DNA from 3 places in the Virgibacillus salidurans genome. Region 2 is predicted to be linked to each of the others. Evidence: predicted binding sites of a transcription regulator. Region 2 holds the regulator's gene; each other region holds the start of a gene.
What was found. The regulator CtsR, encoded in region 2, represses protease genes until heat stress. The targets are predictions, from matches to a motif close to ATGGTCAATAAAGGTCAAACA.

Region 1 (4,394 bases), 1.5 Mb from region 2:
CAAACTTATTGTATTCGATTATCAAGACGTCTTAATGCTTTGAAAGGAGGGTTTAGATTGTCTTTTGCGTCAGAAATAAAGAAAGAATTAACTGGGATAGAGGTAGAAGATCCGGGATGTATAGAATCAGAGCTAGCGGCATTAATTCGAATGAATGGAGCTGTATCTGTATCAAGAGATAAATATGTACTTGATGTTCAAACAGAAAATGCAGCCATTGCCCGTAGAATATATACATTAATGAAGTCACTCTATACCATTCAAGTCGAGCTTTTAGTCCGTAAAAAAATGAAACTGAAAAAAAATAATGTCTATATTGTACGCTTAAAGGAAGAAGTTCGTACCCTGTTATCAGACCTGGATATATTACAGGGGCCCTATACATTAGTACGATCCATTTCCGAAAAGTATATCGAAAAGACTGAATCCAGGAAAGCCTATTTGCGTGGTGCATTTTTGGCTGGTGGTTCCATTAATAACCCTGAAACATCCTCCTATCATCTAGAGATTTTTAATTTTCATCAGGAACATAATGATTCGTTATGTGAGTTATTAAATGAATTTAACCTCCGAGCACGGACATTGGAACGTAAGAATGGCTACATTGTATACATTAAGGAAGCTGAGAAAATGACGGAGTTCTTAAGTCTAATTGGTGCGCATAATGCGTTGTTTAAATTTGAAGATGTTCGAATCGTCCGTGATATGCGTAATTCAGTGAACCGTCTTGTGAATTGTGAAACAGCGAATTTAAATAAAACGATCGGTGCGGCATTTCGGCAAATTGAAAATATCAAATTAATTGAGAACACCGTAGGAATCGATCAATTACCGGAAAAGCTTCAAGAGATCGCTATTTTACGCGTCCAGCATCAAGAAGTTTCGTTAAAAGAATTAGGGGAATTAGTATCAAGTGGCAAAATTTCTAAATCCGGTATCAACCACCGTTTGAAAAAAATCGACGAATTTGCAGAAAAACTTAAAAGCGGTGAAGTCTTACAGGAAAAATAGAAATCGGATTTATCACGCATTAATGGGCTGTAATCCCCCGCTGAATGAAGTTTCACTTTATGTTATAATTGAAATAGAATTTCCTAAATCGGCAGTATCGTATGTTTAGACATGCGTTACTGTCGGTTAAAATTGATTATAAATGTTAGCGTTTACGTAGGAGAGGATGAGAAATTTGGTTGATAGAACAGTGAAAGTTGAATTGGAAACAGGTCTGCAAGCAAGACCAGCTGCACAATTTGTTCAGGAAGCAAACCGGTACGGGGCACATTTGTTTCTTGAAAAAGAAGGCAAAAAAGTCAACGCGAAAAGCATCATGGGGCTAATGAGCCTAGCCGTAACCAGTGGAGAGGAAATAACAATCATTGCGGACGGGGCTGATGAAGAAATTGCACTCGATCACTTAGTAAATTTTGTTTCGGAAGCATAAAAAAAGGGTGTCTCATTTGAGGCACCCTTTTAAATTTTATTTATCTGAGTTTGGATTACGTTCTAGGATTTTGTCAATCAACCCATAGTCTACTGATTTTTCAGCAGTCATAAAGTTATCGCGCTCTGTATCACGCTCAACAACCTCCAGTGGTTGTCCTGTACGTTCAGAAAGAATCACGTTCATTTTTCGTTTCATTTCAACGATACGTTTTGCATGGATTTCGATATCTGTTGCCTGACCTTGTGTACCACCCAATGGTTGGTGAATCATCACTTCACTATTTGGAAGTGCATATCGCTTTCCTTTTTCACCAGCGGCTAACAGGAACGCACCCATAGATGCTGCCATTCCAGTACAGATTGTTGATACATCAGGTTTAATGAATTGCATCGTATCAAATATCGCCATTCCAGCTGTAATGGAACCACCCGGTGAGTTAATGTAAAGCGAAATGTCTTTATCCGGATCATCAGCTTCAAGGAATAATAATTGTGCTACAATGGAGTTCGCTACATTATCATCAATCCCACTACCAAGCATAATAATACGGTCTTTCAATAAGCGTGAGTAAATATCGTATGCGCGCTCTCCACGGTTCGTTTGTTCAATAACTGTAGGTATTAAATTCATTTTAAAAAAATCCTCCCTTATTCATAACGTCTATGTTCATCATACCTAAATGGTCAATAAAGGTCAAACAAAAACGTTCAACAAAATACTTCGTTAAAAATCATACTTCCCAGCATACCCATCTAGTGCAAAAATAAACCTGTCTGACTATTTTACTAGGACTTGTATAAATATGATAGAAGGGTTATAATATTCTCTGTGTAAAAATTTAATTACATGCGCCCATAGCTCAGTTGGATAGAGCTTTGGTTTCCGGTACCAAGTGTCGGGGGTTCGAATCCCTCTGGGCGCACTATTTGTAAAACTAGTAATAACAAGGGTCTGGCGTTTTGGATCTCTTGTTATTTTTTTATAAAAATGAATAGAAAGAGGCGAGCAGTTTTGACGAATGTTATTGATATGCAGGATGTTTCCTGGAAAAGACAACAGGAAACGATTCTAACTAATGTGAACTGGAACGTATCTAGGGGTGAGCACTGGGCGGTACTTGGACTGAATGGTTCGGGAAAAACGACGTTACTGAATATGGTAAATGGTTATATTTGGCCAACAACTGGAAAAGTCAGCGTGTTGGATCAGCAATTTGGGAGGACGGATATTAGAGAATTACGAAAGTCCATTGGCTGGGTGAGTTCGTCCATACAGGAAAGAATAAAAGGGACGGCGTATGGTGAGGATGTTGTCGTTAGCGGTAAGTATGCATCAATCGGATTGTATGATGTTCCTAATAACGAAGACTACAAGAAGGCGTATCAAATTATGGAACAGGTTGGCTGCAGTCATTTGACAAACCGTACATATCAAACATGTTCCCAAGGAGAAAAGCAAAAAATTCTTATTGCACGTGGGCTAATGGGATCACCTGATTTGCTCATATTAGATGAACCGACTAGCGGACTTGATTTTATATCGCGGGAAGAATTGCTTTCCACGATAGATAATTTGGCAATTCAAAAAGACGCCCCAACCATCATTTTTGTGACACATCACATCGAAGAGATATTGCCAGTGTTTTCTCATACGCTACTGCTTCATCAAGGAACAGTTTTTGATAAAGGAGAAAGGTCCGCTATGTTAACAAGTACATGTCTATCGGAATTTTTTGGTACATCTGTCCGTGTCGAGTGGCATAGAGATAGGGCTTGGATGACGTTGCGGGATTAGGAATTTTTTAGAGAGAAGGGGAGAGGTCCGGTGAGAAGTCTAAGAAGTAAGCTGGTTGAACAATTCCTTTTCCTTTATGGTGGGAAAGAAAAATTTGTGGACGAAAAGGCTCTTGCGGCATTTATGGAGCAAAAGCGTAAAGATAGAAAGCCGTATGTTTTGCCAAGAAAAATCGGTGAGAGATTTAATCTAGTGCTCAGAACATATGATGATATGAGCTGCTATTTTTTTAATTTCGAAAACAAGCCAACAAAAAAACAAATCCTTTACTTACATGGTGGGGCATACGTGAGTCAGCCGCTCATCTTTCATTGGAATTTTTTAGGTAAACTAGCCAAGGAGACTGGGGCAACAATCTATGTACCTATTTACCCAAAGGCGCCGAATCATCAGTATCAGGAGTCATTTGACAAGGTTTTTCTCATTTATGAAGAGATACTGGGCAAGTCAGGTGTGGATAATCTTATCTTTATGGGCGACTCTGCCGGGGGAGGTTTTGCGCTTGCTTTGGCCGAGTTGCTCCTGGAAAAGGGCATGCCACAACCGAAACACATTATTTTGCTTTCACCATGGCTTGATATTACCATGAAAAACCCCGATCTCCGTGCATTTGAAAAACTGGATCCCCTAATTGGAATTTACGGTGCGGCTGAAATGGGCAAATCATTTGCCGGGAATGCCAATCCGAACTATTATATGCTCAGCCCAATCAACGGAGAGATAAAAGGGTTAGGGAAAATTTCTGTGTTTATTGGCACGCATGAGGTACTGCTACCCGATATTAGGAAATTTAAGAATATGACAGAAGCGCAGGGCGTGAAGATCAATTATTTTGAGTATCCAAATATGAATCATGTTTTTCCGGTATATCCTATTCCTGAAGCGAAAAAAGCGAGGAAGGAAATCGTGGACATTATGGAGAATGGGTGATGTTTTTTGGCATTCACCACCCTTCCCTTTTCCTATTTCACCCGCCATTAGGTTCATGAATATCCCAAGCCGTTTTTAAAGAATCCACGATAAAATCAGCAACCTCTTCAATAATCAGATTATCTGTTTCCACCCTAGAATGATGTTTTTCATAGATTGGCTGCCTCTTATGAAAAAGTTCTTTAATTTCATCAATATTTTTCCCCTGTAGAACGGGTCTGCTGTC
Region 2 (4,394 bases):
CTGCAAGAGTAGGACGCCGCCAGGCAAATCAAAAGAGCTGGAATGCAGTTACTGCATTCCAGCTCTTTTCTGCATTTAAAGATTGTTATATTTTGTCGTATCGTTATTTTTATTTTTTAAATGTAAGCTTAAAGCCTTTTTCTACTGCTAAATTTTATATTAAATCATATATATAAATAGAGAATTCCAATTATCTTAACTATGTAACTTCGCAAATTTACTGTAATATATAATATATATATAGAATGGAGGGGCGGGAATTGGAAGCATTTATGGAACACGTATTTGATGATAACTTTACGCTCATGATGACTCGTGTGTTAATTGCACTGGTTTTATCAGGTATTATTGGCTTTGAACGTGAATTGAATAATCATTCTGCCGGTTTTCGCACACACATACTCGTTGGTGTTGGGGCTTGCTTAATGATGCTTTTATCTTTATTCGGTTTTGAGGCTTTTATAGAGGAATATGATAATGTCCGTTTTGACCCGGCGCGAATACCATCCTATGTTATTAGTGGGATTGGGTTTCTTGGTGCAGGGACAATTATCGTTTATGGTGGAACGATTCGTGGTCTGACTACTGCGGCTTCCATTTGGACAGTTGCGGGACTCGGCTTAGTTGTTGGTGCAGGAATGTACGGGGCTGCTTTGTTTACGACACTTATCATTCTGCTCAGCTTGGTTTTCCTGAATAACTTTGAAAAGTTGTTTACAAAAGGGCGTTCCTCTAATCTGATTGAAATTGTGGCATTACCTGATCTTCAAATTAATGAAATTGTTTCTGTTTTTGAAAAATTTAATTCGACGATCAAGAAAGTTGAAATTTCAAAGTCAGAACATGATGTAAGGAATATCTTTGTGAAGATTGAGCGAAAACCCGATGTAGAGCGTATAGCCTTGGTCGAAGAAATCTCTAAAATTGATTATGTAAAAAATATTTCCGAACTTAAATAGAGAACGACTCGAAGAACCTTACACATAAAATATGCTGTAGGGTTTTTTTCTTGTTTTGTTTTCCAAATTTTTGTCTACTCTATATATAGAACAATGTATTTGCATCTCACATATTTTAGGGTATAATAAACATATAGTCAAAGATAGTCAAAGTCAAAAGCTCATACGAGGAAGAGGAGGTGGGCTCATGAGTAATATTTCAGATGTGATTGAGCAATATTTAAAAAAGATATTACAAACAAGAGGGCAAAATGCAATCGAGATTAAACGTAGTGAAATTGCTAATCAGTTTCAGTGTGTCCCCTCTCAGATAAATTATGTAATAAAAACGCGTTTTACATTGGAAAAAGGGTATATAGTAGAAAGCAAACGTGGCGGTGGTGGCTATATTCGAATTATGCGGGTTATACACCAGGATAAATCTGAACTCATTGATGAAATAATAGGGATGATCAATCCTACAGTAACGCAGGCAGCTTCCATTGATGTGCTTGAGCGACTATTGGAGGAGGAATTAATTACCGAACGTGAGGCGAAAATTATTCTAAGTGGAATAGATAGAAATACGTTAGCATTTCAGCTGCCACTTCGGGATGAGGTTCGGGCTCGTGTGTTAACTGCCATGCTTTCAGAGTTAAAATACCTAAACAAGTAAGGGGGAAAAACGATGGAATGTCAGGAATGCCAGCATCGGCCGGCCACACTTCACTTTACGCAAGTCATAAATGGGAATAAAACCGAAGTTCATGTTTGCGAAGTGTGTGCGAAGGAAAAAGGCTATATGACGTATCCGGAGGAAGGGTATTCCCTTCATAATTTGCTAACAGGCCTATTCAATTTTGACTCGGCAATGATGGAAAATCAGCAAAGTAATTCGTATAAGCAAGTAAAGGAATTGAAATGTCCGCAATGCGGAATGTCACTTTCAACATTTAAAAAAGTAGGAAAGTTCGGCTGTGCCACGTGCTATGATACGTTTTCAGGAAGGCTTGATCCGATATTGCGCAGGGTACACTCAGGAAACACCAAGCATTATGGGAAAATTCCCAAACGCATGGGGGGCGACTTGCATACAAAGAAACAACTGGAAAGTTATAAAGCTGAATTGCAACAGTTGATTGAAGATGAAAATTTTGAAGAAGCTGCTCAAATAAGGGATAAGATTAAAGCATTGCAAGATCAGAGTAATAGCTCGAAAGCAGGTGATGATTCATGACCCTAAAGCAATTTATGAATGAGGCTATTAGCCCTTGGATGCGCGAAGAAGGTCCGGATAGTGATATTGTTTTAAGTAGTCGGATCCGTCTGGCAAGGAATTTCTCAGACGTTTCGTATCCTATTCTTGCAGACCAGGGGAAGCTGGAGGAAATTCGGGATTTTTTTAAAAAGGAATATGAGCATCAGTCTTTTCAGGATTATGAGGACTTTGCATTCATTTCGATTCCGGATTTAACAGCAGTTGAAAGACGGGTGTTAGTTGAGAAGCATTTAATCAGTCCACACTTATCAAAAAGCGATCAAGCTTCAGCGACGATTATTTCTAAAAATGAACAGGTATCTGTCATGATTAATGAGGAAGATCATATCAGGCTCCAATTGTATTTCCCGGGCCTTCAATTACCAAAGGCGTTGGAGAAGGCATTTGAGCTGGATGATTGGCTGGAAGAGAAAATTAACTATGCTTTTGATGAGACAAGAGGATATTTAACAAGTTGTCCAACCAATGTAGGTACAGGGATGCGGGCATCCGTTATGATGCATCTCCCTGCTCTTGCGATGACAAAACAAATCAATCGCATGACACCGGCAATTAATCAGCTTGGACTTGTTGTCAGGGGCATTTATGGTGAAGGCAGTGAAGCGCAAGGCAATATTTTTCAAATTTCGAATCAGATTACACTAGGCAAATCGGAAGCGGATATTATAGGGGATTTACAAAGTGTTGTGAAACAATTGATTGAACACGAAAGAAATGCACGGAATCGTATCATGGAGCAATCAGGCAAAAAGCTTGAAGATCGCATTTTCCGATCTTTCGGTGTGCTGGATTACAGCAGAATTATCGAATCAAAGGAAGCAGCGGTATGTTTATCAAACGTTCGACTGGGAATTGATTTAGGACTCATTAAAAATGTATCCCGAAATATACTTAATGAATTAATGATTTTGACACAGCCGGGATTCCTGCAACAATATGCAAGCGCGACGTTAACAGCTGATGAACGGGATGAATTAAGGGCATCACTGATTCGTGAACGCCTACAATTGGAGAAATAGACAGGAGGAAAATGTATATGATGTTTGGACGTTTTACAGAAAGAGCACAAAAGGTATTAGCCCTGTCACAAGAGGAAGCTGTGCGACTTGGGCATAATAATATTGGTACAGAGCACATTCTCTTGGGACTTGTTCGAGAGGGGGAAGGGATTGCTGCGAAGGCTCTTGAGTCTTTAAGCCTTGAAGTACCTAAGATTCAGGAAGAGGTTGAGAAGCTAATCGGTGTTGGAAAGAAGCCCATGCAATCGATCCATTATACGCCAAGAGCCAAAAAAGTAGTGGAGCTATCCCAGGATGAAGCAAGAAAGCTCGGCCACTCCTATGTAGGTACAGAGCATATCCTTCTAGGACTGATTCGTGAGGGCGAAGGAGTCGCTGCACGTGTATTAAATAATCTTGGCGTTAGTCTGAACAAGGCACGTCAGCAAGTACTTCAATTACTTGGAAGCAATGAATCACAGGGCGGGAGACAAGGACACCGCAATAACCAACAATCAAATGCAAATACGCCAACACTAGATTCGTTGGCAAGAGATTTAACGGTAATTGCAAAAGAAGGCAGTGTTGATCCCGTCATTGGCAGAAGCAAGGAAATTGAGCGTGTTATTCAAATATTAAGCCGCAGGACAAAGAATAACCCTGTATTGATAGGAGAGCCGGGTGTTGGTAAAACAGCTGTAGCAGAAGGGCTGGCACAACAGATTATCGATAATGAAGTTCCAGAGACATTAAGTGATAAACGTGTGATGACACTCGATATGGGTACAGTTGTAGCTGGTACGAAATATCGTGGGGAATTTGAGGATCGCTTGAAAAAAGTGATGGAAGAAATACGCCAGGCAGGTAATATCCTTCTATTTATTGATGAATTGCATACGTTAATTGGTGCGGGAGGCGCTGAAGGTGCGATTGATGCATCCAATATATTAAAACCATCCCTTGCCCGTGGTGACCTGCAATGTATTGGTGCAACGACACTTGATGAGTATCGTAAATATATTGAAAAAGATGCAGCACTCGAGCGCAGATTCCAGCCAATTCAAGTAGATGAACCGACACTTGAAGAAACCGTGAAAATATTAAAAGGTCTACGTGACAGATATGAGGCGCATCATCGTGTGACAATTACCGATGAGGCAATTGAAGCAGCAGCAAGCT
Region 3 (4,394 bases), 850 kb from region 2:
TATGATCATGGTTCTTATGCATTTTTAACTACAATTTCCTCATCTTCAACATCGATTTTAACATTTTCTACAGATTCTTCTTCTAAAATGAAGTCTGTTAGCTGATCTTCAATTTTATCTTGAATAACTCTGCGTAAAGGTCTTGCACCAAAGCGCCTATCATAGCCTAGTCGTACTAATTCTTGTTTTGCTTCATCTGTGATGGTAATTGAAATATCATTTTCCTCAATTGTTTTTTGCAATTCATCAAGCATTAGATCCACAATTACCATTAAGTTATCTTCAGATAGTTCATTGAAATTGATGATCGCATCGAAACGGTTCAAGAATTCAGGTTTAAAATAGTTACTTAAATTTTCTAGTGTAGATACAGCTTCATGTGCATCTCTGTTAAAGCCTACATTGACCTGTTTTTCACCGGTTCCTGCGTTACTTGTCATGATGATAACTGTTTCCTTAAAGCTCACTTGGCGACCTTGGGAATCAGTTAGATGCCCATCTTCCATAATTTGCAGGAACATGTTTTGTACGTCCGGATGCGCTTTTTCGATTTCATCAAGCAGAATAATTGAATACGGATTATGACGTACACGCTCGGTTAACTGTCCAGCTTCTTCATGGCCAACATAGCCGGGAGGTGACCCTATAATTTTGGAAACCGCGTGTTTTTCCATATATTCACTCATATCAAGACGAGTCATCGATTCACGGGATCCAAATAGCTCTTCAGCAAGTGCTTTTGTTAGTTCTGTTTTACCAACACCGGTTGGCCCTACAAATAGGAATGAACCGATTGGACGGTATTTTGATTTGAGGCCTGCACGGCTGCGGCGAATTGCTTTGGCAACTTTTTCAACTGCCTGGCTTTGTCCGATTACTTTTGCTTCAAGGTTTTTACCAAGATCTTTCATTTTTTCCTGTTCATCTGCTTGTAATTTTGTAACAGGAATACCTGTTTTTTCTTCGACGATCAATTGAATGTCAGAAACATCTACATCAATGACAGTCTCTTCATCTTTTGCTTTGTCCAATTGCTTTTGCAGTTGAATTTCTTGATAGCGTAAGTGTGCTGCACGTTCATAGTCTTCTTTCTCAGCTGCTTGCTCTTTCTCTGCAATGATTTCGTTAAGACGGTTATTTAGGGAATTCGAATCTTTCTCTGCGTTTTTTAGATTCAAACGAGATCCAACCTGGTCCATTAAATCAATCGCTTTATCCGGTAGAAATCGATCCTGTATATAGCGACCGGATAGTGTTACGAAAGCTTGAATAGCTTCATCAGAATAACGGACTTCATGGAATTTCTCATACCGATCTTTTATACCATTTAGAATTTGCACCGCTTCATCAGGTGATGATTCTTTTACCATAATTGGCTGCAAGCGACGTTCCAGTGCTGCGTCTTTTTCAATTTGGCGGTACTCTTTTAATGTTGTTGCACCAATTAACTGCAAGTCACCACGAGCTAACGCCGGTTTTAGAATATTTCCCGCATCCATTTGGGAGCTTTCTGCAGTTCCGGCACCGACAAGTAAATGAATTTCATCCACGAATAGGATAACATCCTCACGGGATTGTAATTCCTGAATTAATTGTTTCATACGTTCTTCAAATTGACCGCGCATGCTAGTGTTTGCTACTAATGATGCTACATCCAATAGATACACTTGTTTATTCATTAATTTGGATGAAACATTTCCTTCTGTAATATTTAGTGCAAGTCCTTCAGCAATGGCTGTTTTCCCAACACCAGGTTCCCCAATAAGGACAGGGTTATTTTTATTTCTTCTATTCAGTGTCTCAACAACCTGTTTCACTTCATTATCTCGACCTATGATTGGATCAATCTGACCTCTTTTCGCATCGTCTGTTACATTTTTTGCTAGTTGGTCAAGTAAACCATTATTTTCTTGTTTTTGTCTTGTTTTTGTTCCCATTTTATTTGGACCATTTCCTTGTGCAAAGTTATTAGAAAATGCATCATTAGCATTTCCATTAAACGATGAATCTGAGAAAAAGTTATTTGAATTCATCAATTCGCTTTGAATTTCACGGAAACATTCATTACATACATGCATGTTTACTTTTTCATTATTGATTTGCATTGCGACATTAATGGTAGCTGGATTTGCTCCACATTGTTGACATTGCATTTTCCATTCCTCCTTAAAGGTTTATAATCAATTATTAATATCAAATTTGACTTTGACTATCTTTGACCTTATGAATACATTATAACTTGACCTTCTTTGACTTTCAAGTGGTTTGTTTCATGTTTTAGATTCATTAAACTATAGGTCATTCAAGGTCTGACTAACTTTGACCTTTGATTATTATTATACTCTGACCTTCTTTGACTTTCAAGTGGTTTAGGGATTTTTTTGAGAAAGATGAGCGTGTGAGTCGTTTCCTGCGTTAAACTTTCTTGTGCTTCAGGAACTAAAATAATAAAAATCCTGAATTATTTTTAAGGCAGATGACCTTACTAATATTCTGTTGGTTTCGTTTTTGCGACGTATCATTATGTGAACCGGAGAGAGCTAGGTGTATAGGTTGATGGCTCTTCAGAGTTTCTCTCATTCCGCGATGGGGGACTGTTGTCCCGCGCACGGTCGGAATTGTTCCGCGAAGAGAGGCTGTAGTCCCGCGCGCGGATGAGTTTGTTCCGCGATATGGGGTTCTCGTCCCGCATTGGTGTACGTTTATTCGGCGATAGCCCACACTTGAAAAAGTCAAAGAAACCTAATCTGAATAAGATTAGGTTTCTATTTAAGTTATATTGATTAATTTACAAAACCTGCTTTTCTTTTTCCCTCAGTTCAACTCTCCGAATCTTCCCTGATGTGGTCTTCGGTAGCTCCTCAATGAATTCAATCAGTCTCGGGTATTTATATGGCGCGGTTGAATCCTTAACATGATCCTGTAATTCTTTGACCAAGCCCGTATTATTTTTATCCACATTTTCCTTCAATACAATAAAGGCTTTTACCAGATTTCCGCGGATTTCGTCTGGGCTTGCAACAACTGCGCATTCCTGAACATAGGGGTGTTTGACCAAAGCATCCTCCACTTCAAACGGGCCAATCGTGTAGCCGGAACTGATGATGATGTCATCCCTGCGCCCTTCAAACCAGAAGTATCCATCTTCATCTTTTGAGGCCTGATCTCCTGTGATATAGTAATCGCCTCTCAATGACATTTTCGTTCGTTCCATGTCCTTATAATACTCTCTGAACAATGCTGGAGAATCCAGTTTAACAGCGATGTCGCCGACTTCATTAACGGCTGCAGGACGCCCGTCTTCATTAATTACTTCCACATCGTTACCTGGTGTTGGTTTGCCCATGGAACCTGGTCGTACCTCCATACCTTTCAGGAAACCTAATAGCAATGTGTTTTCCGTTTGGCCATAGCCATCGCGAACCGTTATATCAAAATATTTTCGAAAAATATCAATGACTTCAACGTTCAATGGCTCACCAGCAGACACTGCACTATGAAGCGCAGGGAATTGATAGTCGTCTAAATTATCGACCTTTGCCATAATACGATACTCTGTCGGCGTACAGCATAATACATTTATTTCGTTATCCTGAAGCAATTGCAAATAGGTGTTTGGGTCGAATTTTCCGTTATAGACAAAACCTGTCGCACCTGATCCAAGCACCGATAGAAATGGACTCCAAACCCATTTTTGCCAGCCGGGACCCGCTGTCGCCCAAACTTTATCCCCTTCATTGATAACTAACCAATTTTCCGATGCTGTTTTCAAATGCGCAAAACCCCAGCCATGGGTATGTACGACTCCCTTTGGATTGCCTGTCGTGCCCGAAGTATACGGCAAAAAAGCGATATCATCACGAGTTGTAGCAGCTATTTCTAACTGCTCGGAAGCATTTTCCTTCAGCTCATCCAGCAGGTGCCAGCCATCTGCATGTCCTCCAACAACAAATTTGGTTAATTGATCATATTCTTGTATACCCTTGTATTGGTCAACAAAAGGATAATAACTTACAACACCGCGTACCTCCCCATGACTGACACGATATTGTAGATCACGCGTTTTTAACATCTCAGAGCTTGGAATAATAATGATCCCTGTTTTCAGTGCTGCCAGATAAACTTCATAAGCCTCAATGAGGCGTGGAATCATAATAAGAATCTTGTCGCCTTTTTTTAATCCTTTTTCCAAAAAAGCATTTCCAATACGATTTACATTTTTCATCAGATCAGCATAGGTAATTTCCTTCGAATCACCGTTGTCATTCTGCCATATTAAGGCTTTTTTCATCGGGTCTGTCGCGTATTGCTCCATTTCCATCACAATATTATAATCCTTTGGAGCAATTAATTCTTGCTTTTCCATTGTATAACCCCCAATGCTAATGTACTGT

Region 1: the regulator CtsR is predicted to act here: its motif matches at 2,124-2,144, upstream of clpP (ATP-dependent Clp endopeptidase proteolytic subunit ClpP).
Region 3: the regulator CtsR is predicted to act here: its motif matches at 2,237-2,257, upstream of KFZ58_RS05180 (ATP-dependent Clp protease ATP-binding subunit).

Annotation. Positions count from the first base shown of each region.
Region 1 covers NZ_CP074373.1:2,498,073-2,502,466, reverse strand. The annotation lists gene mgfK (gluconeogenesis morphogenetic factor MgfK) at 1-35, shown strand, start outside; gene whiA (DNA-binding protein WhiA) at 58-1,011, shown strand; gene KFZ58_RS12905 (HPr family phosphocarrier protein) at 1,187-1,441, shown strand; gene clpP (ATP-dependent Clp endopeptidase proteolytic subunit ClpP) at 1,478-2,074, opposite strand; tRNA gene KFZ58_RS12895 (tRNA-Arg) at 2,293-2,366, shown strand; gene KFZ58_RS12890 (ABC transporter ATP-binding protein) at 2,456-3,238, shown strand; gene KFZ58_RS12885 (alpha/beta hydrolase fold domain-containing protein) at 3,269-4,168, shown strand; gene KFZ58_RS12880 (shikimate kinase) at 4,206-4,394, opposite strand, start outside.
Region 2 covers NZ_CP074373.1:120,376-124,769, forward strand. The annotation lists rRNA gene rrf (5S ribosomal RNA) at 1-25, shown strand, start outside; gene KFZ58_RS00660 (MgtC/SapB family protein) at 306-959, shown strand; gene KFZ58_RS00665 (CtsR family transcriptional regulator) at 1,147-1,614, shown strand; gene mcsA (protein-arginine kinase activator protein McsA) at 1,627-2,175, shown strand; gene mcsB (protein-arginine kinase McsB) at 2,172-3,236, shown strand; gene clpC (ATP-dependent protease ATP-binding subunit ClpC) at 3,254-4,394, shown strand, end outside.
Region 3 covers NZ_CP074373.1:966,903-971,296, reverse strand. The annotation lists gene KFZ58_RS05180 (ATP-dependent Clp protease ATP-binding subunit) at 15-2,153, opposite strand; gene mbcS (acyl-CoA synthetase MbcS) at 2,789-4,366, opposite strand.